2 linked regions of the Metabacillus sp. KUDC1714 genome follow. The protein of the gene in region 2 binds, or shares a complex with, the protein of the main gene of each other region. Links are inferred from orthologs where the notes say so. Each region holds a gene or a part of one and is shown on either strand. Other genes may lie near its edges. The genes, in order: tig and rpsG.

What was found.
Region 1: the proteins of rpsG (region 2) and tig are in contact, whole or in part, in a crystal structure (PDB 3GTY), measured with the Thermotoga maritima proteins. The link is inferred for Metabacillus sp. KUDC1714 from one-to-one orthologs. Residues at the interface, in WP_004081843.1 of Thermotoga maritima: Lys34, Lys52, Lys55, Glu59, Arg62, Gln63, Glu66, Asn67, Lys69, Val71, Arg95, Ala109, Lys110, Lys111, Gly112, Arg113, Pro114, Glu117, Glu121, Ile124, Ala125, Tyr127, Asn128, Asn129, Thr130, Gly131, Lys135, Asp139, Arg142, Met143; in WP_004081061.1 of Thermotoga maritima: Glu122, Val124, Val129, Leu130, Tyr133, Glu188, Gly259, Ile262, Tyr263, Glu266, Ser270, Glu273, Gln274, Glu277, Arg308, Gln311, Ile312, Ser315, Tyr316, Glu325, Arg329, Arg336, Leu363, Phe366, Trp367, Arg373, Leu377, Arg381, Leu384, Glu387.

The regions. Positions count from the first base shown.
Region 1 is NZ_CP055263.1:359,725-369,159, forward strand. The notes cover bases 5,345-8,204. They hold tig (trigger factor), read right to left. Parts: upstream 7,490-8,204; coding sequence 6,200-7,489; downstream 5,345-6,199. Other genes in these bases: clpX (ATP-dependent protease ATP-binding subunit ClpX), read right to left, coding at 5,345-5,766; HUW50_RS01850 (tetratricopeptide repeat protein), read right to left, coding at 7,856-8,204. In the rest of the region: lon (endopeptidase La), read right to left, coding at 1-1,517; ATP-dependent protease LonB, read right to left, coding at 1,836-3,518; more of clpX, read right to left, coding at 4,501-5,344; more of HUW50_RS01850, read right to left, coding at 8,205-8,860; leuD (3-isopropylmalate dehydratase small subunit), read right to left, coding at 8,972-9,435. UniProt on the Bacillus subtilis protein: Involved in protein export. Acts as a chaperone by maintaining the newly synthesized protein in an open conformation. Functions as a peptidyl-prolyl cis-trans isomerase.
Region 2 is NZ_CP055263.1:2,095,131-2,109,713, reverse strand. What follows is about bases 11,842-14,583. They hold rpsG (30S ribosomal protein S7), read right to left. Parts: upstream 13,577-14,583; coding sequence 13,106-13,576; downstream 11,842-13,105. Other genes in these bases: rpoC (DNA-directed RNA polymerase subunit beta'), read right to left, coding at 14,523-14,583; HUW50_RS09880 (50S ribosomal protein L7ae-like protein), read right to left, coding at 14,154-14,402; rpsL (30S ribosomal protein S12), read right to left, coding at 13,624-14,046; fusA (elongation factor G), read right to left, coding at 11,842-13,053. Outside these bases: preprotein translocase subunit SecY, read right to left, coding at 1-48; rplO (50S ribosomal protein L15), read right to left, coding at 48-488; rpmD (50S ribosomal protein L30), read right to left, coding at 520-702; rpsE (30S ribosomal protein S5), read right to left, coding at 716-1,216; rplR (50S ribosomal protein L18), read right to left, coding at 1,240-1,602; rplF (50S ribosomal protein L6), read right to left, coding at 1,636-2,175; rpsH (30S ribosomal protein S8), read right to left, coding at 2,205-2,603; HUW50_RS09975 (type Z 30S ribosomal protein S14), read right to left, coding at 2,635-2,820; rplE (50S ribosomal protein L5), read right to left, coding at 2,845-3,384; rplX (50S ribosomal protein L24), read right to left, coding at 3,410-3,721; rplN (50S ribosomal protein L14), read right to left, coding at 3,758-4,126; rpsQ (30S ribosomal protein S17), read right to left, coding at 4,166-4,429; rpmC (50S ribosomal protein L29), read right to left, coding at 4,450-4,653; rplP (50S ribosomal protein L16), read right to left, coding at 4,643-5,077; rpsC (30S ribosomal protein S3), read right to left, coding at 5,079-5,735; rplV (50S ribosomal protein L22), read right to left, coding at 5,739-6,083; and 9 more genes.

The sequences.
Region 1 (9,435 bases), 1.7 Mb from region 2 along the record:
AGTAAATGATCCTTCCCAATATGAACTTTTTCAAGCTCTGTATAGCCAGCGATATTAATAATTTCCATACGATCACGAAGCGGTCCAGGAATTGTAGCTAAGTTGTTTGCTGTCGCAATAAACATTACCTTTGATAGATCATAGGTTTCTTCAACATAATGATCACTGAAGCTATGATTTTGTTCAGGATCTAAAACTTCAAGCAATGCTGATGATGGATCCCCTCTAAAATCATTAGACATTTTATCAATTTCATCTAATAGAATAACTGGATTTATCGTTCCTGCCTTTTTCATTCCCTGAATAATTCTACCTGGCATGGCGCCTACATATGTACGGCGATGTCCACGAATTTCAGATTCGTCCCTAACACCACCAAGTGAAATACGGACAAAATGGCGATTTAACGACTTTGCGACTGAACGTGCTAACGATGTTTTTCCAACACCTGGAGGTCCAGCTAAGCAGAGAATCGGTCCTTTTAAAGAATTTGTTAGTTGTTGAACTGCCAAGTACTCTAATACACGTTCTTTCACTTTTTCAAGGCCATAATGATCCTCATTAAGGATTTCTTCTGCTATATTGATATCTAAACGATCTTCTGTTGCATTTGTCCAAGGTAATGATAGAAGCCATTCAATATAGTTTCGGATAACGGCACTTTCAGCAGAGCTTGCAGGGACTTTTTCATAACGGTCTAATTCCTTGAAAGCAACTGATTTTATATGATCAGGCATACCTGCTTGTTCGATCCGCTCAGTTAGTGATGATACTTCACCAACCTTACCTTCTTTTTCACCAAGTTCTTTTTGAATGGCTTTCATTTGCTCACGAAGATAATATTCTTTTTGTGTACGTTCCATAGAACGCTTCACACGCTGGCCGATCTTCTTCTCAAGCTGTAGAACTTCCTTCTCATTATGAATTATTGAAATTACTTTGTTTAGTCTTTCTCTTAAATCAAGTGTTTCAAGTACCTCTTGCTTTTCTTTTAACTTTAGAGGTAAATGTGAAGCAATAATATCTGCCATTCTTCCAGGCTCATTTATATCTGATACTGTAGCATATGTTTCAGCGGATACCTTTTTTGAAAGCTTTATGTATTGCTCAAAATATTCTAACATAGTTCTCATTAAGGCTTCTTCTTCAACACTCTTAACTTCTGGGTCCTGATAGATAGAAACCTCAACAGAATAATATTCATCTTCTTCAACAAAGCGTTTAATTTCGCCACGCTCTAAACCTTCAACAAGTACTCTAATGGTTCCATTCGGTAATTTTAACATTTGTTTTATTTTCGTTAATGTTCCAATTTCGTAAATATCTTCCTTTTTCGGCTCATCTATCGCAATCTCTTTTTGTGTCGTTAAAAAGATGATATGATCATCCATCATTGCTTTTTCTAACGCCTGAACAGATTTATCTCTCCCTACATCAAGGTGTAGTACCATCGTTGGATATACTAGCAAGCCTCGTAACGGTAGGAGGGGGACGATTTGTGTATTTGATTTCGCCATGCGCTTATACCTCCATGACATAATAGTTAGTTCTTTGTACAATTCTATCCTATTCTTTTACTAGTGTCTATTTGTAACCACTTTTCTCATTTAGGTAGTATACCCTATTCACTTTGAGTTGAAAAAGAAATTTTCTATAAAAGGGTCTGACTTCTATATGGCTGGTCACTAAATACTTAGTAAAAGCTTTATAAAGGGGTCAGACCCCTACAAAGTTTTTCACTAAATAATTAGCAAATAACTCTATAGGGGTCTGACCCTGGTTTTTACTAAATAATTAGCCAATTAACTCTATAGGGGTCTGACCCCGATTTTATATTAGACAGATTCCTGATGTGGGTATGTTGCTTGTAAATTATTTTGAAGCAAAGGATTGGCCTTCTCTGTTGGTGGGTTTACAAGGGCTAAGTCAAATACTTCTTGTAAATTTGTAACAGGGACAATGTCAATTCCATCAATACCCTTTATGATCGATTCCATATTTTCCTGAGGAATGATTACCGTTTTCGCTCCAGCTTTTTTAGCAGCTTTTATCTTCGGAATGACTCCACCAATAGGCTTCACATTACCATGTATACTAATTTCACCTGTCATTGCTACCTTATTATCAATAGCAATTTTATGAATAGCAGAAAAGATTCCAGTTGCCATAGCAATACCTGCGGATGGACCATCTATCGGTGTACCACCTGGGAAGTTCACATGAATATCATAATCTCCCGCTTTAATCCCCATTGAACGAAGTACAGTTATAACATTTTCAATTGATCCTTTTGCCATACTTTTTCTTCTAATCGATTTTGAACGGTCACCAATACTTTCTTCCTCGACAATACCAGTAATATTAATGGTACCTTTATCTTTCTCAGCCGGGATTACTGTTACTTCAATTTCTAAAAGTGCACCTGTATTTGGGCCATAGACAGCTAATCCATTTACTAAACCTATCTTCGCCTTTTTATTAATCTTCTTCTCATGTCTAGGTGTTAATTGGCTTGAATGGATAACCCACTTAATGTCCTCTACAGTAATTTCATTTCGGTCCTCAGACATTGCCATACCTGTAGCAATTTGCATTAAATTTACCACTTCACGGCCATTACGGACATATGAAGTTAGCATATCTATTCCTTCATCACTTACGATCATATCAACCTTATTCGCTGCCTTTTTCGCGACAATTGAAAGCTCATCTTGCTCAAGATCTCTAAAGAATACCTCAAGACATCTTGATCGAATTGCAGGTGGAATTTCATTTGGTGTTCTAGTCGTTGCACCAATTAAACGAAAATCAGCCGGCAAACCATTTTTAAAAATGTCATGGATATGTGTTGGGATTTGTGTGTTTTCTTCATTATAATACGCACTTTCTAAAAAAACTTTTCGATCTTCCAACACTTTTAACAGCTTATTCATTTGGATTGGGTGCAATTCGCCAATTTCATCAATAAATAAGACTCCACCATGTGCATTTGTTACAGCACCTTGCTTTGGCTGCGGAATACCTGCTTGCCCCATTGCACCTGCACCTTGATAAATTGGATCATGTACGGAGCCAATTAAAGGATCAGCAATTCCTCTTTCATCAAATCTAGCTGTTGTTGCATCCAATTCAACAAAGACAGCATTTTCTTTGAAGGGTGTTCTCACATTTCTTCTCGCTTCCTCTAACACAAGCCTTGCAGCAGCCGTTTTCCCAACTCCTGGTGGTCCATAAATAATCACATGCTGTGGATTTGAACCACAAAGGGCTGCACGTAATGAACGAATTCCATCCTCTTGTCCAACTATATCCTGAAAACTTTGTGGTCTTACTTTTTCAGCTAAAGGTTCTGTTAAACGAATCGCTCTCATCTTCCGTAATTGTTCCATTTCTTTTTTAGATTCACGGTCAATCGAGATTTTTTGAGTTCTTTGGTTTTTTAATAAATTCCAGAAATACATCCCGATAATAATCCCAAAAAACAACTGAATAAACAAAGCGATACTTGTCCAACTCATTGTAGTCCCTCCTGCTAAAGTCTCTTGTTTACCGCTACAAGTTGATATATAGACGGAGTCACTTAGATCATTCTTAGAGTGTATAATCTCCGGCCTTGTAGATTATTTTTTTATCTTGTCCTATGTCTACTTAGTAGATCAGTCATTAAACAAAGTAAACCATAAAGAAAATGAAAGTGCCTATTATGTAATATGGATTCCCTTTTCACTTAAAGCTGACAAAAGACAAGCTTCAGCTTGCCTTTTAGCTTAGGCAAAATATTTGTAGGTACTTTTAGTATGAAGCGGTTATTTATAGCTAGTATCTCCGAGGTTCTACTGGAATAAACATGTTTTTCTTTTAAAACATCTATAGCATATTACAATCTCTTCTAAATTAAAGGAATAACGAACTGATGTTATCAGGCTGTCGAATATGTAGGGATAGAGAGCCTTTTTATCAATGCTGTTTTCGCATACTTGGTGCTATTTACCAAGAACTCCGGTGTGGTTGATTCCAGAGAGTTGCTCGCTTTCCGCGGAGCGGGCGGTGAGCTTCCTCGGCGTAAACGCCCTGCGGGGTCTCACCTGTCCCGCTGCTCCCGTAGGAGTCTCGCAATCCGTTCCAATCAACCTGAATTAGTTTTTGTTTTAGGCTGTTTTCGCAAACTTTGTTGCTTTTAAAATAGTATTGGGTTGGTTGATTGGCGCTCCAGGATGCTTGCTTTCCGTGGGGCGGGCGATGAGCCTCCTCAGCGCGAAGCGCCTGCGGGGTCTCACCTGTCCCGCTACTCCCACAGGAGTCTCGCACCTTCCGCACCAATCACCCTAATCAGTTTTGTTCAAAAACAACAATCTTTTAGAAAAGAGCCTTGTTTTAAAAGCAACAATCTCTTAGAAAAGAGCTTTTATCAAAGAAAGAATTACTTTTTCTATTTTTGAATACACGAAAAAGGAAGCTGATATATATCAGCTTCCTATCTAACGTTAAACAATTGCTAACTTAAGCAGATGTTTTTTTATCATCTTGTATAACTGTCCCATCATTTAGGACAAGCTTTGGCGAGATATTTCCTGTAACAGTCTCAGCAGTTATAATTGTTTTCGTAATATCGTCTCTAGAAGGTAGGTCAAACATCATATCAAGCATAATACCCTCGATAATTGAACGTAGACCGCGGGCACCAGTTTTTCTTTCAATTGCTTTTTTAGCAATCTCCATCAGTGCTCCCTCTTCAAACTCAAGTTCAACTCCATCTAGATCAAGCATTTTTTGATATTGTTTTACTAGAGCATTTTTTGGTTTCGTTAGGATTTCAACTAATGCATCTTCATCAAGTGGCTCTAAGCTCGCAATTACAGGTAAACGACCAATAAATTCAGGTATTAAACCAAATTTCAATAAATCTTCTGGCAATACTTGTGAAAGAAGAGCTTTTTTATCTAGGTCTGCATTTTTGTTGTCTGATCCAAAACCAATAACTTTTTTGCCAAGACGGCGTTTAATAATTTGTTCAATGCCATCAAACGCTCCACCACAAATGAACAGAATGTTGGTTGTATCAATTTGAATAAATTCTTGGTGTGGATGCTTTCTACCACCTTGTGGAGGAACACTAGCTACCGTACCCTCAAGAATTTTAAGCAATGCTTGCTGAACACCTTCTCCTGATACATCACGTGTAATGGAAGGATTCTCAGATTTACGAGCAACCTTATCGATTTCATCGATATAAATAATACCCTTTTCTGCTTTTTCAACATCATAGTCAGCGGCTTGAATTAGTTTTAACAAAATGTTTTCAACATCTTCACCTACATAACCTGCTTCTGTTAATGATGTTGCATCAGCGATTGCAAAAGGAACATTTAATATACGTGCTAATGTTTGAGCAAGCAATGTTTTACCACTTCCAGTAGGACCGATCATTGCAATGTTACTTTTGGAAAGCTCAACATCATCAATCTTACTATTAGAATTAATTCGTTTATAATGATTATATACGGCAACTGCTAAAGATTTCTTAGCTTGGTCTTGACCAATAACATACTCATCTAGAATTTCATCAATTTCTTTCGGTTTTGGAACATCTTTAAATTCAACTTCTTCTTCAGTGCCTAGCTCTTCTTCAACGATTTCTGTGCAAAGCTCAATACACTCATCACATATGTATACTCCAGGTCCAGCTACTAACTTACGAACCTGATCTTGGGTTTTACCACAAAATGAACATTTCAATTGTCCTTTTTCGTCGTTAAATTTAAACATTGTTTCACCCCTTGTATCTTTATCTCATTCTTTAATAATTCTACCCAACCCTAATTTAATGTCTATCTTTCCCAACCATGTCAGGGAATAGAAGGTGGATGCTTTTCTTTTCTTTACATATATGTAAAGAAACTAATTTTAAAACAGGTATGTATTGCATTTTACCATAAGTAACGCGAAGACAGGTAATGATACTACTTCAACTTTGTAAAAGGTTACAAAGTTGAAAAAATAGAAAAAAGTTTTCATTGTACTTTATTTCCATTTCCCTATTTTTTAGCATGTTAAGCCTTTTCGAATTATTACTTATTTTATTACTTCATGTGTATGTATGTATTGGCTTTCTTATATCATTCCCAAAGGAATATAAATAAAACATAATTGTACAAAACAAGGCACGATCCACTCGCGCCTTGTTCTTTAATTATTATTATTATGCAACAACTTTACTATTTTCTACAAGAAAATCGATCGCTTTACGAACTTTTAAATCTTCTTTAAGACCTTCAGCTGATCCACCTAATGCTTGTTTGATATTTTCAATTGGCATATTGTACATTTCAGCCATTTTAGATAATTCCGCTTCAACATCCTCATCAGAAACTTCAATGTTTTCCGCTTTAACAATTGCTTCAAGTGTTAAGTTGTATTTTACACGTTTCTCTGCATCAACTTTCATTTGAGCTTTTAATGCTTCTTCATCTTGACCTGAGAATTGGAAGTATAAGTCAAGGTTCATACCTTGCATTTGAAGACGTTGCTCAAACTCTTGCATCATGCGTGAAATTTCGTTTTCAATTAATGCATTTGGAATATCAACTTCTACACTTTCAGCAGCTTTCTCAACTAGAGTATCTCTTAGTTGATTTTCAGCTTCAGTCTTTTTAGCTTCTTCAAGACGAGTTCTTGTTTGAGCTCTAAGTTCTTCAAGTGTTTCAACTTCCTCGTTAACATCTTTAGCAAATTCATCATCTAAAGCTGGAAGCTCTTTCGCTTTAATTTCATGAATCTTCACTTTGAAAACAGCTTGCTTTCCTGCAAGATTTTCAGCGTGATATTCTTCAGGGAATGTTACTTCGACATCCTTCTCAGCTCCAGCTTCTAAACCGATAAGCTGTTCTTCAAAGCCAGGGATGAATGAACCTGAACCAATTTCTAATGAGTAGTTTTCAGCTGCTCCACCTTCAAAAGCTTCTCCATCAACATAGCCATCAAAGTCAAGAACTGCAGTATCACCGTTTTCAATCGCGCCTTCTTCTTTAACAGCTAATTCTGCTTGACGTTCTTGAAGTTGTTTTAATTCATTCTCCACATCTTCATCTGTTACAGTGTCGTCTAATTTTTCAACTTCTAGACCTTTATATTCACCTAATTTCACTTCTGGTTTAACTGTAACCTTTGCAGTGAAAATTAAGCTTTTTCCTTTTTCAACTTGTTCAACATCAATTTCAGGACGATCCACTGGTTCAATTCCAGCTTCATCAACTGCATTAGGATATGCTGTCGGTAAGATAATATCTAATGCATCTTGATATAGAGATTCTACACCAAAGCGTTGTTCAAACATACCACGTGGAATTTTACCTTTACGGAATCCAGGAATAGAAACCTGCTTAACTACCTTTTTAAATGCTTCATCAAGTGCTTTTGTGAAGTCCTCTGCAGAAACTTCAACCGTAAGAACGCCATCGTTCCCCTCTAATTTTTCCCATTTTACTGACATGTGTTGTTCCCTCCAAAAATCTATAATGATTGTGCGAATAAGTGATAGGTAAATGGTGGTTGCTTGTCCAGTTTAAACAATCAAACACTATGATATACCTGTTTTATGTACGGTAAAAATAACCGAATACTAACCATGCTTAAGGATTTCGCATAATTGAAACATCCAGACGTGAGATTCTCCTCATCCCCATCGATGTTCGTTTCACTACCATAGTTCCTATTGTCAACCGCCTATACGACAGGTTGGAACGAGATAAAATAGAAGGCCCATTTTTGCCCACACTTAAAAGACCTTATATACGATGATCACTATTTTGCAACCATTTTATTATAACATAGAAAACATTCCTTTCAACATATAGCCTCATATTTGCATATAAGAAATTTCTTCTATTTGATATATTTTTTTACATACTTCTTGTAATGTCGATATAGACAGCCCGTACATTTGCTGAACTTCCTCAGGATCTAATACTATTCCATGCATCTCATATCCAACTATATGAAGAGCAGCAGCCCATAAATTACCATCTGTCGGTTGAGGAAGAAGTGGGAAAAGAACATATAAATGTCTAATCCATAGCTCTTTTACCGCCTCAAAAAGAGTGGGATTTTCTTGCCCTAACGTGTCATCTAATATATTTAGGACTTTCTTCGTAAAAGGTAAATCGGCAATATCGTTGAGCTTTGCAGGGATGACCGTGACGGATTCGCCAAATTTGTACACCGTCACTTCCTTTTCAACTTCGTTCTCTATCATTAGATGTAAAATCATAGATTTAATCATCGGATGACTATTTGGATTTTCTAATAGGACCTTTAACGATGAGTAATGCTTACTTAAATTTCTATCTTGTAATGATTGGATATAAGCCATTTGCTTGTTTGTGTTTTCAAGAATGTCTTCAATATATGTCGAACCCGCATCATTATCATCTTCAAAAATATCCTCATCATTTTGAGTCATTTTCCGACTAAATTCTAATAATTTATAAAAATGCTCCGCACTTTCTGCAGGAAGATGATTCTCTTCTAACACAGCTTCGATTGTAGTTTGAACTTCGTGATATTCTCGAAGCTGAATTAAAATCGTTAAATAAATTTGTAACACCGTAAAGTAGTGACCAATATCTTCCAGAAGCATTTTCTTACAAATTTCTTTCGCTTCTTTTAATTCTCCAAGCTCCATAAAGCAAATTGCCATACCTAAATAGAGCTCTGCCTTATCTTCATTTAAATTTTTAGCTTCAGAAAACATATCAAGTGCCTCATGATACTTTTTCTCTTTTAATAAGGCCATTCCCTTATCTATGTATCGTTCTTTCAAATTAGGGAAGGGAATGATCTTTGAACGTTTTTTCTCATTCATATGGTGGTCAACTCCAGCAGCGAATCTTTGCTTACAAGTTTATCAATCCAACTCTTGGAAAACAAGCGGTACCTAATTAAAAAGTAGCTTTGAACAAAAAAAGAGCTGGCATTATAGAAATGCAGCTCTACTTTCTTCAAATTTTTGAATTTTTTCGTTGTAGTTTAGTGTTAAGTCAATTTCGTCTTTCCCATATAGCAGCATGTCTTTCCAGTATGGATCAACAGCAAATGATTCTGAAAGATTATCACTATCCGTAAGCTTTTGCTCTTCTAAGTCTATTTTTAGTTCGTATCCTTCAGCATTTGCCTTTTCTCGGATCACATCTAAAACAGATTGATCTAAAGTAATTGGCAACAAGCCATTTTTTAGACAGTTCTGATGGAAAATATCTGCATAGGAAGGTGCTAAAATAACTTGAAATCCGTAATCTGACAGAGCCCAAGGAGCATGCTCACGAGAAGATCCACAACCGAAATTTTCTCCAGCTAGTAAAATAGAGGCTCCCTTACTTTTCTCTTGATTTAATTCAAATTCTGGATTATCAGATCCATCAGGAAGGTATCTCCAATCGA
Region 2 (14,583 bases):
ACTTCTAATATCACCCACGCGCATAAAATTGGAGATTGTTTTTAACATTAGATCACCTCAACTGAACCGCCAGCAGATTCAATAGCTTCTTTAGCAGAAGCAGAGAATTTGTTAGCTTTTACAGTAAGTTTTTTCTCTAATTGACCATTACCAAGAATTTTTACACCAGATTTTACATTGCTAACAATACCTGTTTCAAGCAATAATTCTGGAGTAACCTCAGTGCCTTCTTCAAAGCGGTTTAGCGTCTCAAGGTTTACAATAGCAAAGTCCTTGCGGTTAATGTTCGTAAAACCGCGTTTAGGTAAGCGTTGGAACAAAGGAGTTTGACCACCTTCGAATCCAGGACGAACTCCACCACCAGAACGGGCGTTTTGTCCTTTATGACCTTTACCAGCTGTTTTACCGTTACCAGAACCAGTACCACGACCAACACGATTACGTGTTTTACGTGAACCTTCTGCTGGTTTCAACTCATGAAGTTTCATCGGGACACCTCCTTATTAATTTTTGTTACTTTTATTGTTCTTTAACTGTAACTAAGTGAGCAACTTTATTAATCATACCGCGAATCGCAGGATTATCATCTTGTACTACAGTTTGATGTAACTTTTTTAGTCCAAGTGTTCTAACAGTAATACGTTGATCTTCAGGACGACCAATTACACTGCGAGTGAGGGTAATTTCTAACTTATTCGCCATTTTAGTTCCCTCCTTATCCTAACAGTTCTTCTACCGTTTTTCCACGTAACTTAGCAACATCTTCAGCACTCTTTAATTCACTCAATCCTGAGATTGTAGCACGAATCATATTAATTGGAGTGTTTGAACCTAAAGATTTTGAAAGAATATCTGCAACACCTGCTAATTCTAATACCGCACGAACAGGTCCTCCAGCGATAACTCCAGTACCTTCAGAAGCTGGTTTTAAAAGAATATTTCCTGCTCCAAATTGACCGATAATTTGGTGAGGAATTGTAGTACCTACCATAGGTACTTCAATTAGATTTTTCTTAGCATCTTCAATTGCTTTACGAATCGCTTCTGGTACCTCTTGTGCTTTACCAGTACCGAAACCTACATGACCGTTTTTATCTCCAACAACAACAAGTGCTGCGAAACGGAAACGACGACCACCTTTAACAACTTTGGCTACGCGGTTAACGGTAACTACGCGTTCTTCAAGCTCTAATTTGTTTGGATCAATACGACGCATTCTTTATGTCCCTCCTTTTCCGATTAAAATTCAAGTCCAGCCGTACGTGCTGCTTCAGCTAGTGCTTTAATACGACCATGATATAAGTATCCACCGCGATCAAATACGACAGATTTAACACCTTTTTCAATAGCACGATTTGCTACTAATTCTCCAACTTTTTGAGCAGCTTCAAGATTGCTTTTAGAATCAAGATTAAAATCTTTATCTAGAGTAGAAGCACTTACTAAAGTAACTGAATTTGTATCATCAATAACTTGTGCATAGATGTGTTGGTTGGAACGATATACGTTTAGACGAGGACGTGTAGTTGTACCAGTTAACTTAGAACGAACACGCGCATGTCTCTTTTTACGTACAGCATTTTTATCAGCCTTATTTATCATTTAAGTCACTCCTTTCTTATCATCTAGGCGATATTACTTCGCAGTTTTACCTTCTTTACGACGTACATGTTCGCCTTCGTAGCGAATACCTTTACCTTTATAAGGCTCTGGTGGACGAACGTCACGAATGTTAGCTGCAATTGCACCTACACGTTCTTTGTCAGTACCTTTAACAAGAACCTTAGTTTGAGTCGGTACTTCGATTTCGATACCTGTCTCAGGTGTGATCTCAACAGGGTGAGAGTAACCAACATTAAGAACTAATTTATTTCCAGATTTAGAAGCACGGTAACCGACACCGATAAGTTCTAAGCCTCTTTCGAATCCTTTAGAAACACCCTCTACCATGTTACCAAGTAGACTACGTGTTGTACCGTGAAGTGCACGGTGTTCTTTAACATCAGAAGGACGACTTACAGTTAAGACGTTCTCTTCGATAGTGATTTTAATATCAGAGTTGAATGTGCGAGTTAACTCACCTTTAGGACCTTTAACCGTTACTGTATTATCATCAGCGATAGTAACTGTAACACCTGCAGGAATTTCAAGTGGTTTCTTTCCAATACGAGACATTCATTACACCTCCATTCATTTTGAGCTTATTACCAAACGTATGCTAATACTTCTCCACCAGCTTGTTTTGCACGAGCTTCTTTGTCAGACAAAACGCCTTGAGAAGTTGAAACGATCGCAATACCTAATCCGTTAAGTACACGTGGTACTTCATCAGCTTTTGCATATACACGTAAACCAGGCTTACTGATTCTTTTAAGACCAGTGATTACGCGCTCATTGTTAGAACCGTATTTTAAGAAAATACGAATGATGCCTTGTTTGTTGTCTTCTACATATTCTACATCACGAACAAAACCTTCACGCTTTAGAATTTCAGCGATTTCCTTTTTGATTTTAGAAGCAGGGAACTCAAGCTTCTCGTGACGTACCATATTCGCATTACGAATGCGAGTAAGCATATCTGCAATAGGATCTGTCATAACCATATCAAAATAACCTCCTTCCCGATTTACGGTTTTACCAGCTAGCTTTTTTCACGCCTGGAATTTGACCTTTATAAGCAAGTTCACGGAAACAAATACGGCAAAGCTTAAATTTGCGTAGTACTGAGTGTGGACGACCGCAACGTTCGCAGCGAGTATACTCTTGTACTTTGTGCTTTTGCGTGCGTTTTTGCTTAGCAATCATTGATTTTTTAGCCACAATTTCGCCTCCCTTTACTAGCGATTATTTTTGGAACGGCATACCGAACTGTGTTAATAGTTCGCGTGCTTCTTCATCAGTATTCGCAGTAGTTACGATAACGATATCCATACCACGAACTTTATTTACTTTATCATAATCAATCTCAGGGAAGATTAATTGCTCTTTCACACCTAAAGTGTAGTTACCGCGTCCGTCAAATGATTTCTTTGATACGCCACGGAAGTCACGTACACGTGGTAATGAAACAGAAACTAACTTATCTAAGAATTGGTACATACGCTCACCGCGTAATGTAACTTTTGCACCAATTGGCATACCTTCACGTAAACGGAAGCCAGCGATTGATTTTTTTGCTTTAGTTACAACAGGTTTTTGACCAGTGATTTGCGCTAACTCTTCAACAGCAACATCTAGTGCTTTTGAATTTGATACAGCATCACCAACACCCATGTTGATAACGATTTTTTCTAATTTCGGAGCTTGCATTACTGATTTGTAAGAAAACTTACTCATTAATGCAGGTGTAATTTCTTTTTGATACTTTTCTTTAAGGCGGTTCATGACATAGACCTCCCTTCCTTATTTACTATTTATCTAAAGTTTCACCAGATTTTTTTGCTACACGTACCTTTTTATTGTCTACCACTTTATAACCAACACGAGTTGGTTCACCTGATTTAGGATCAAGTGGCATAACATTTGATACATGGATAGGTGCCTCTTGGCTTAAGATCCCACCTTGTGGGTTAACTTGTGATGGTTTTGAGTGTTTTTTCACAACATTTATACCTTCAACAAGTACGCGATCTTTTTTAGGATAAGAAGCAAGTACTACGCCTTGTTTTCCTTTATCCTTGCCAGAGATAACCATTACTTTATCACCTTTTTTAACATGCATCCTAGTTGCACCTCCTTAGTAAGGCAATCAGATTTATTATAGAACTTCTGGAGCTAAAGAAACAATTTTCATAAAGTTATTTTCACGTAATTCACGTGCAACAGGTCCGAAAATACGTGTGCCACGTGGGCTCTTGTCATCACGGATGATAACACATGCATTTTCGTCAAATTTGATGTAAGAACCGTCTGTACGACGAGCTCCACTCTTTGTACGAACAATTACAGCTTTAACAACTTCACCTTTTTTGACAACGCCACCTGGTGTTGCTTGTTTAACCGTACAAACAATTACATCTCCGATATTAGCAGTTTTACGACCAGAACCGCCTAATACCTTAATTGTTAATACTTCACGAGCACCAGAGTTGTCAGCGACTTTTAAACGAGATTCTTGTTGGATCACTTATGTTACCTCCCTTCGGAATTAACTATCCGAACAAAATTAAATGATAATAGATTCTTCTACGATTTCTACTAGACGGAAACGCTTAGTAGCTGATAATGGACGAGTTTCCATTACTCTTACGATATCACCAATTTTTGCTTGGTTGTTTTCATCATGTGCTTTGTATTTCTTAGAGTATTTTACACGTTTGCCGTATAGAGAGTGTGTTTTGTAAGTTTCAACAAGAACAGTAATTGTCTTATCCATTTTGTCAGAAACAACACGACCAGTATACACTTTACGTTGGTTACGTTCACTCATTCGATAAACCTCCTCTCTTATTAATGATTATTAGCTGCGATCTCTCTTTCACGGATAACAGTTTTCATACGAGCGATCGATTTACGAACTTCACGGATACGAGCAGTATTTTCTAATTGTCCTGTCGCTAGTTGAAAGCGAAGGTTAAATAACTCTTCTTTAAGTGATTTTACTTTTTGTTCTATTTCAGCAGTGGTAAGGTCACGAATTTCATTAGCTTTCATTAGATTCACCACCAATTTCTTCACGTTTTACGAACTTCGTTTTGATCGGTAATTTGTGAGATGCTAAACGTAAAGCTTCACGTGCTACCTCTTCAGAAACACCAGAAATTTCGAATAATACTTTACCAGGTTTTACAACTGCTACCCAACCTTCTGGAGCACCTTTACCTGATCCCATACGTACCTCTAGAGGTTTTGCAGTATAAGGTTTAGAAGGGAAGATTTTAATCCAAACTTTACCGCCACGTTTCATGTAACGTGTCATCGCAATACGAGCTGCTTCAATTTGACGGTTCGTGATCCAAGAAGCTTCTAAAGCTTGGATACCGAATTCACCGAAATGTACTTCAGTACCACCTTTAGCACGACCACGCATTTTTCCACGGTGCTCTCTACGATATTTTACGCGTTTTGGTAATAACATATTATTTTCCTCCTTCCTCAGTTTTCTTCTTAGTAGGAAGAACCTCTCCACGATAGATCCAAACTTTTACGCCTAATTTACCGTAAGTTGTATCAGCTTCTGCTGTTCCGTAATCGATATCAGCACGAAGTGTGTGTAGTGGAACTGTTCCTTCACTATAATGCTCTGCACGTGCGATATCTGCTCCACCTAAACGACCAGATACTTGTGTTTTGATACCTTGTGCACCTGCGCGCATTGCACGTTGAATAGTTTGTTTTTGAGCACGACGGAAAGAAATACGATTTTCTAATTGACGCGCAATGTTTTCAGCAACTAATTTAGCATCTAAATCAGCTCTTTTGATTTCTAAAATGTTGATGTGCACACGTTTACCAGTTAATTGGTTAAGTGCTTTACGTAATGCTTCAACTTCAGTACCACCTTTACCAATTACCATACCAGGTTTAGCAGTGTGGATTGTAACATTTACACGGTTTGCAGCACGCTCGATCTCAATTTTAGAAACAGATGCATCATTAAGACGTTTGCTAATGTATTCACGAATTTTAATATCTTCATGTAAAAGAGTTGAGTAGTCTTTACCAGCGAACCATTTTGACTCCCAATCACGAATAACTCCAATACGAAGACCGACTGGATTTACCTTTTGACCCACGGATTATCCCTCCTTCTTTTCTGATAAGATGATTGTGATGTGACTTGTACGTTTATTAATTGCACTCGCACGACCCATAGCACGTGGACGGAAACGTTTAAGAGTTGGACCTTCGTTTGCAAAAGCTTCAGTTACAACTAAGCTATTGATGTCCATTTCATAGTTATGCTCAGCGTTTGCCACTGCTGATTTTAATACTTTTTCTATGATTGGAGAAGCAGCCTTTGGCGTATGATTCAAAATCGCTACTGCTTCGCCTACTTGCTTACCTCGAATAAGATCCAGAACTAAACGAGCTTTACGAGGAGCAATACGAACTGTTCTTGCGACAGCTTTAGATTGTTGCATTTAAATGCCTCCTCTCATTAACGTCTTGTTTTTTTGTCATCACTTGCATGACCTTTGTACGTACGTGTAGGTGCAAACTCACCAAGTTTGTGTCCTACCATGTCCTCAGTTACATAAACAGGAACATGTTTACGTCCATCATAAACAGCAATAGTGTGACCAATGAATTGTGGGAAAATTGTAGAACGACGAGACCAAGTTTTAATAACTTGCTTCTTTTCAGTTTCATTTAACGCTTCAACTTTGCTTATTAAATGATCATCAACGAATGGTCCTTTTTTTAAGCTACGGCCCATGATTGTACCTCCCTTCGCGATCGTGCTACGGTTCGACTGAACCGTAGTTCAATCACGTTATTTTTTACGACGACGCACGATAAACTTATCTGATTTATTTTTCTTCTTACGAGTTTTAGCACCAAGAGTTGGTTTACCCCAAGGAGACATTGGTGATTTACGTCCGATTGGAGCGCGTCCTTCACCACCACCGTGTGGATGGTCATTAGGGTTCATTACAGATCCACGAACAGTTGGGCGTTTGCCTAACCAACGAGAACGACCTGCTTTACCAATGTTGATAAGTTCATGTTGTTCATTACCAACTTGACCTACAGTTGCACGACAAGTTGCAAGAATCATACGAACTTCACCAGAGTTTAAACGTACAAGTACGTATTTACCTTCTTTACCCAATACTTGAGCAGAAGTTCCTGCGGAACGAACTAATTGTCCGCCTTTACCAGGTTTTAATTCAATGTTGTGTACCACAGTACCAACAGGAATATTTTGTAATGGTAATGCATTCCCTACTTTAATGTCTGCTTCAGGACCAGACATAATTTCTAAACCTACTTTAAGGTTTTTAGGTGCAAGGATATATCTTTTTTCACCATCAACGTAGTTGATTAGTGCGATGTTTGCAGAACGATTTGGATCGTATTCGATTGTAGCAACGCGTCCTGGTATACCATCTTTGTCGCGTTTAAAATCGATCACACGATATTGGCGTTTGTGTCCGCCGCCTTGGTGACGAACTGTTAATTTACCTTGGTTATTACGTCCACCTTTTCTATGAAGTGGCGCAAGTAATGACTTTTCAGGTTGGTCTGTAGTGATTTCAGCGAAATCAGATACTGTCATACCACGTCGACCATTTGAGGTTGGTTTATATTTTTTAATCGCCATATCGATATCCCTCCTTTTCTATTAAAATTTATACTTCAAATAATTCGATTTCATTGCTGTCTGCAGCAAGCTTAATGATTGCTTTACGACGACGATTTGTTAAGCCGCTATAACGACCAACGCGTTTGAATTTACCTTTATAGTTCATGATGTTTACTTTTTCAACTTTAACACCAAAGATTGACTCGATCGCATCTTTAACTTCAGTTTTATTAGCCTTAACATCAACTTCAAACGTATATTTTTTCTCAGCCATAAGATCTGATGAACGTTCAGTGATTACGGGGCGCTTAATAATATCACGAGGATCTTTCATTATGCAAGCACCTCCTCTACTTTTTGCACCGCAGCTTTCGTCATAATAAGCTTATCATGGTTAAGTACATCAAGTACGTTTACTCCATTAGCTGTAACTACTGTTACATTAGGAATATTACGTGATGATAATGCAACATTTTCATTGTTGTCAGCTGTCACGATTAACGCTTTTCTCTCAACAGAAAGACCTTTAAGTACTGCAGCCATTTCTTTTGTTTTTGGAGCGTTTAAAGTTAAGTCCTCTAATACAACAATGCTGTTATCAACTACTTTTGATGATAAAGCTGATTTGATCGCTAAACGGCGAACTTTTTTAGGTAATTTATATGAATATGAACGTGGAGTTGGTCCAAATACGACACCACCACCGCGCCATTGTGGCGAACGGATAGATCCTTGACGAGCACGACCAGTACCCTTTTGACGCCAAGGTTTACGACCTCCGCCTGCTACTTCAGAACGATTTTTTACTTTGTGAGTTCCTTGACGTAAGGAAGCTCTTTGCATAATAACCGCTTCAAATAATACGTGCTGATTAGGTTCGATACCAAATACAGAATCATTAAGTTCGATTTCTCCAACGTTTGATCCAGATTGGTTTAATAATGCTACTTTCGGCATTATCCAATTCCTCCTTTCCTAAAGAAATTATTTAGATTTCACTGCGCCTTTTACAGTAATAAGTGCTTTTTTAGGTCCTGGAACGTTACCTTTAATAAGTAATAGATTACGTTCAGCATCTACTTTTACAATCTCTAAGTTTTGAACAGTAACACGTTCTCCACCCATACGACCTGGTAAAAGTTTGTTTTTAAATACACGGTTTGGAGCTACAGGTCCCATTGAACCTGGGCGACGATGATAACGAGAACCGTGAGACATAGGTCCACGAGATTGTCCGTGGCGTTTAATAGAGCCTTGGAAACCTTTCCCTTTAGAAATTCCTGTTACATCTACTGTTTCACCAGCAGCGAAAATATCAACCTTGACTTCTTGACCAACTTCGTATGCATCTAAGCTAGCTTCACGAAGTTCTTTAACGAAGCGCTTAGGTGCAGTATTAGCTTTACTAACGTGTCCTTTTTCAGGTTTGTTAGCTAACTTTTCGCGTTTATCTTCAAATCCTAACTGAACAGCTGTATAACCATCAGTTTCAGCAGATTTCTTTTGTAGAACAACGTTTGGAGTAGCTTCAATTACTGTTACAGGAATTAAATCACCGTTTTCTGCAAATACTTGCGTCATACCAATTTTTCTTCCTAAGATTCCTTTGGTCATGAGTCACACCTCCTATAAAATTTCATTATTTATTTTAATTATTAAAGTTTGATTTCAATGTCAACACCAGATGGTAAATCTAAACGCATTAATGCATCAACAGTTTGTGGTGTTGGGTTGATGATATCAATTAAACGCTTATGCGTACGCATTTCGAATTGCTCACGAGAGTCCTTATATTTATGAACCGCACGTAGGATTGTGTATACTGATCTTTCTGTTGGTAACGGAATTGGACCAGATACATTTGCACCAGAACGTTTTGCAGTTTCTACAATTTTCTCAGCAGATTGATCAAGAATTCTATGATCATAAGCTTTCAAACGAATACGAATCTTTTGTTTTGCCATTATTTTCCCTCCTTTTCGCCTATTTTTAAAATAGACATTTTCTCAGCAAGAATTTTCCCTACGCACGCCATGGCAAAGCGGCCGTGTGTATCGGCAACCTCCTGCTTCATCGCAGTCAAAGACCAACATTGTCTATTATACATAAAAGTCGTGATAGATGCAAGAAAAAAAATAAATTAAACTTATAATCTTCTTGCGCACTTTTCCTATTATACATAGATTGTATACTAATATCAAGAAAAGCTATGATGGTTTTATTTTCTAACTAATTGTAGTGCAAAATCTTATTAAAATAGTTATTAATTTTTGTAGTAACATTTTTTTAACTTCAATACTTTCCTGTTGATCAAAAGTAATTGTTTAATAAAATTTTTTAAGTTTAATAACTACTGAAAAAAACATACAAAAAGGCGAGCAATAAATGCTCGCCTTTTTTATTTCTTCTATAGAAGAAAGATTATTCTTGGATAGTAGCAACTACGCCAGCGCCTACTGTACGTCCACCTTCACGGATTGAGAATTTAGTACCTTCTTCAATCGCGATTGGAGCGATAAGTTCAACTGACATTTCTACGTTATCTCCAGGCATAACCATTTCAATGCCTTCTGGAAGTTGGCAGATACCAGTTACATCAGTTGTACGGAAGTAGAACTGAGGACGGTAGTTAGTGAAGAATGGAGTGTGACGTCCACCCTCTTCTTTTGATAAAACGTATACTTCTGCTTTGAACTTTGTGTGTGGAGTGATTGTGCCTGGTTTAGCAAGAACTTGTCCACGTTGGATATCATCACGAGAAACCCCACGAAGAAGTGCACCGATGTTATCGCCAGCTTCTGCAAAATCAAGAAGTTTACGGAACATTTCAACACCTGTTACAGTTGTTGATTTTGGCTCTTCTGTAAAACCGATGATGTCAATAACTTCACCAACTTTAACTTGTCCACGCTCAACACGACCTGTAGCAACTGTTCCACGACCTGTGATTGAGAATACATCCTCAACTGGCATCATGAATGGTTTGTCAGTGTCACGTTCTGGAGTTGGGATATACTCATCAACTGCATTCATTAACTCAACGATTTTTTCTTCCCAATCAGCTTCACCCTCAAGAGCTTTAAGAGCAGAACCTTTGATTACTGGTACATCGTCACCAGGGAAATCGTACTCAGAAAGTAAGTCACGTACTTCCATTTCAACTAGTTCTAATAATTCTTCGTCATCAACCATGTCACATTTGTTTAAGAATACAACAAGGTAAGGAACACCTACTTGACGAGATAAAAGGATGTGCTCACGAGTTTGTGGCATTGGACCATCAGCAGCAGATACTACTAAGATTCCGCCATCCATTTGAGCAGCACCAGTGATCATGTTTTTAACATAGTCAGCATGTCCTGGGCAGTCTACGTGTGCATAGTGACGAGTTTCAGTTTCATACTCAACGTGTGCAGTTGAGATAGTGATTCCACGCTCGCGCTCTTCAGGAGCAGCATCGATCATATCATATGCCATAGCAGCACCTTTACCACTGCGTTTTGCAAGTACAGTAGTGATTGCAGCTGTTAATGTAGTTTTACCATGGTCAACGTGTCCGATTGTACCAATATTAGCATGCGTTTTGGATCGGTCGAATTTTTCTTTAGCCATTCTAAAAATCCTCCTTAGAGTTTAATTATTTTAGGATATATGTAACAGAAAGTGATCACATCACTCTCTGTTCTCACATAAGTAGTTATACTTCATCAAAGGAGTAAAATCAATTACTCACCTTTATTTTTTTTAATTATTTCTTCTGAAACTGATTTTGGAACCTCTTCATAGTGATCAAAGTGCATTGTAAATACTCCGCGACCTTGTGTACTAGAACGTAATGCAGTAGCATATCCAAACATTTCAGAAAGTGGAATCATTGCACGTACAACTTGTGCATTACCACGAGCTTCCATACCTTCAACACGTCCACGACGAGCTGTGACTTGACCCATGATATCACCCATGTATTCCTCTGGTACTACTACTTCAACCCTCATAACAGGTTCAAGGATAACTGGGCTACATTTAGAAACAGCATTTTTAAGTGCTAAAGAAGCTGCAATCTTAAATGCCATTTCACTTGAGTCAACATCATGGTATGAACCATCAACTAATGCAGCTTTTACATCAACTAATGGATATCCAGCAAGTACACCGTTTTGCATTGCATCTTCAAGACCAGCTTGAACTGCAGGTACATATTCACGAGGTACTACACCACCAACGATTTTGTTCTCAAACTCAAAACCATTACCTTCTTCGTTAGGTTCAAATTCGATCCATACGTGTCCAAATTGTCCACGACCACCCGATTGACGTGCAAATTTACCTTCTACTTTTGCACCTGCACGGAATGTTTCACGATATGCAACCTGAGGAGCACCAACATTAGCTTCAACTTTGAATTCACGTTTCATACGATCAACAAGAATATCTAAGTGAAGTTCACCCATACCAGCAATAATTGTTTGACCAGTTTCTTGATCAGTATGAGCTCTGAATGTTGGATCTTCTTCTTGAAGCTTTTGTAAAGCAGTTGTCATTTTATCTTGGTCTGCTTTAGATTTTGGTTCAACAGAAAGTTGAATTACTGGCTCTGGGAATTCCATAGACTCAAGGATAACAAGGTTTTTGTCATCGCATAAAGTATCACCAGTCGTTGTATCTTTCAAACCTACAGCAGCTGCAATATCACCAGAGTAAACCATTGAGATTTCTTCACGGCTATTTGCATGCATTTGAAGGATACGACCTACACGCTCACGTTTACCTTTTGTTGAGTTTTGAACATAAGATCCAGAACTTAACGTACCAGAGTAAACACGGAAGAATGTAAGCTTACCAACATAAGGGTCTGTCATTACTTTGAAAGCTAATGCAGCGAATGGTGCATCATCGCTAGATTCACGAGTTACTTCTTCATCTGTATCAGGAACAATACCTTTAATTGCAGGTACGTCTAATGGTGATGGAAGGTAATCGATAACTGCATCTAACATTTTTTGAACACCTTTATTTTTGAAAGCTGATCCACAGATTACAGGATAAAATTCAACATTAACAGTACCTTGACGAATTGCAGCTTTTAGCTCTTCGTTAGTGATTTCCTCACCACCAAGGTATTTCTCCATTAATTCTTCATCTAGTTCTGCTACTGCTTCAACTAGGCTTTCACGGTATTCGTTTGCTTGTTCAAGGTATTCCTCAGGTATTTCCTTATCTTGGATATCAGTACCTAAGTCATTGCCATAGAACGTCGCTCTCATTTCTACCAAGTCGATGATTCCTTCAAATTGATCCTCAGCACCAATCGGTAATTGGATTGGGTGAGCATTAGCTTGAAGACGCTCATGAATTGTTTTAACAGAATATAAGAAGTCTGCGCCGATTTTGTCCATTTTGTTAACAAAAACAACACGAGGAACTCCATAAGTTGTAGCCTGACGCCAAACTGTTTCTGTTTGCGGCTCAACACCTGATTGAGCATCAAGAACAGCTACAGCACCATCAAGTACACGTAATGAACGTTCAACTTCAACTGTGAAGTCTACGTGTCCAGGTGTATCGATGATGTTAACACGATGTCCTTTCCACTGCGCAGTTGTTGCAGCGGAAGTAATCGTGATTCCACGTTCTTGTTCTTGCTCCATCCAGTCCATTTGAGATGCACCTTCATGAGTTTCACCAATCTTGTGAATACGACCAGTGTAATATAGTACACGCTCAGTTGTTGTTGTTTTTCCAGCATCAATATGAGCCATGATACCAATATTACGAGTGTTTAATAAGGAGAACTCTCTTGCCATTGGGTAATTTCTCCTTCCTCATAGGAAATTTAGTATAGTTAAACTGTATTGATTACCAGCGATAGTGAGCAAATGCTTTATTTGCTTCAGCCATTTTATGTGTATCTTCACGCTTCTTAACTGCTGCTCCAGTGTTGTTAGCAGCGTCAAGAATTTCGTTAGCTAAACGCTCTTCCATCGTTTTTTCTCCGCGAAGACGCGCATAGTTTACTAACCAACGAAGACCTAAAGTAGTACGACGATCAGGGCGTACTTCTACAGGTACTTGATAGTTAGCACCACCAACACGACGTGCTTTAACTTCAAGAACTGGCATGATGTTTTTAAGTGCTTGTTCAAACACTTCCATTGCATCTTTTCCAGAGCGTTCTTTAATTAAATCGAAAGCATTGTAAAGTACAGATTGTGCTTTACCTCTTTTTCCGTCGATCATAATTCTGTTTACTAAACGTGTAACAAGCTTTGAATTGTAAAGTGGATCTGGTAATACATCTCTTTTTGCTACAGGACCTTTACGTGGCATGTTATGTTCCTCCCTTCATGCTGATTTCATTTTATTTAAAAATTATATTATTTTTTTGCAGCTTTAGGACGTTTCGTACCGTATTTAGAACGACCTTGCATACGTCCATCAACACCAGCAGTATCAAGCGCACCACGAACGATGTGGTAACGTACCCCCGGTAAATCCTTTACACGACCACCACGGATAAGAACAACACTATGTTCTTGTAAGTTGTGACCAATACCAGGAATATATGCTGTAACTTCGATTCCGTTAGTTAAACGAACACGAGCATATTTACGAAGCGCTGAGTTAGGTTTCTTTGGCGTCATCGTACCTACACGAGTACACACACCACGTTTTTGAGGTGATGATACATTCGTTTGCTCTTTTTTGAAGCTGTTGTAACCTTTGTTTAGCGCAGGTGATTTTGATTTCTCAACTTTACTTACGCGACCTTTACGTACTAATTGGTTAATAGTAGGCATTATGGTTTTCCTCCCCTCATCAATTTAATACCACACATCCAGGTGGTTCATATTTGGGCAAAAACAAAGTTTCTGCAAAATGAATTCACATATCGCAAAAACAGCTTTTACTGGATTATAGCTACAGCTGCAGCTCCAACTTCTATTCCACAAGCTTTACCAAGCTTTTTCATAGAAGAAACTTTTGTTAAAGGAATATGCTGTTGTTCTGCTGTTTGAATAATCTTTTGGACAATTCGTTGTTCAGCATCTTCAGCAATGATCATTTCTCTAACCTCATTATTTAATAGAGCTTTAACTGATTGCTTAGTACCAACAATAATTTTTTGTGCCTGAGATACTTTTTCATAAGACATATTTATATATCCTCCAAAGCAAACAGGTTGTGATTAAGCACCTTGAATATAGTAACATTGAAAGAGATGGATGTCAACATTACTCTCGAAAAACTTTTAACATCCATCTCTTCACTTTTATTAATCTACTGAAACAGCTTCTTCCATTTGTTCAACTTTAGAAATTGGTTCAGCTTGACGA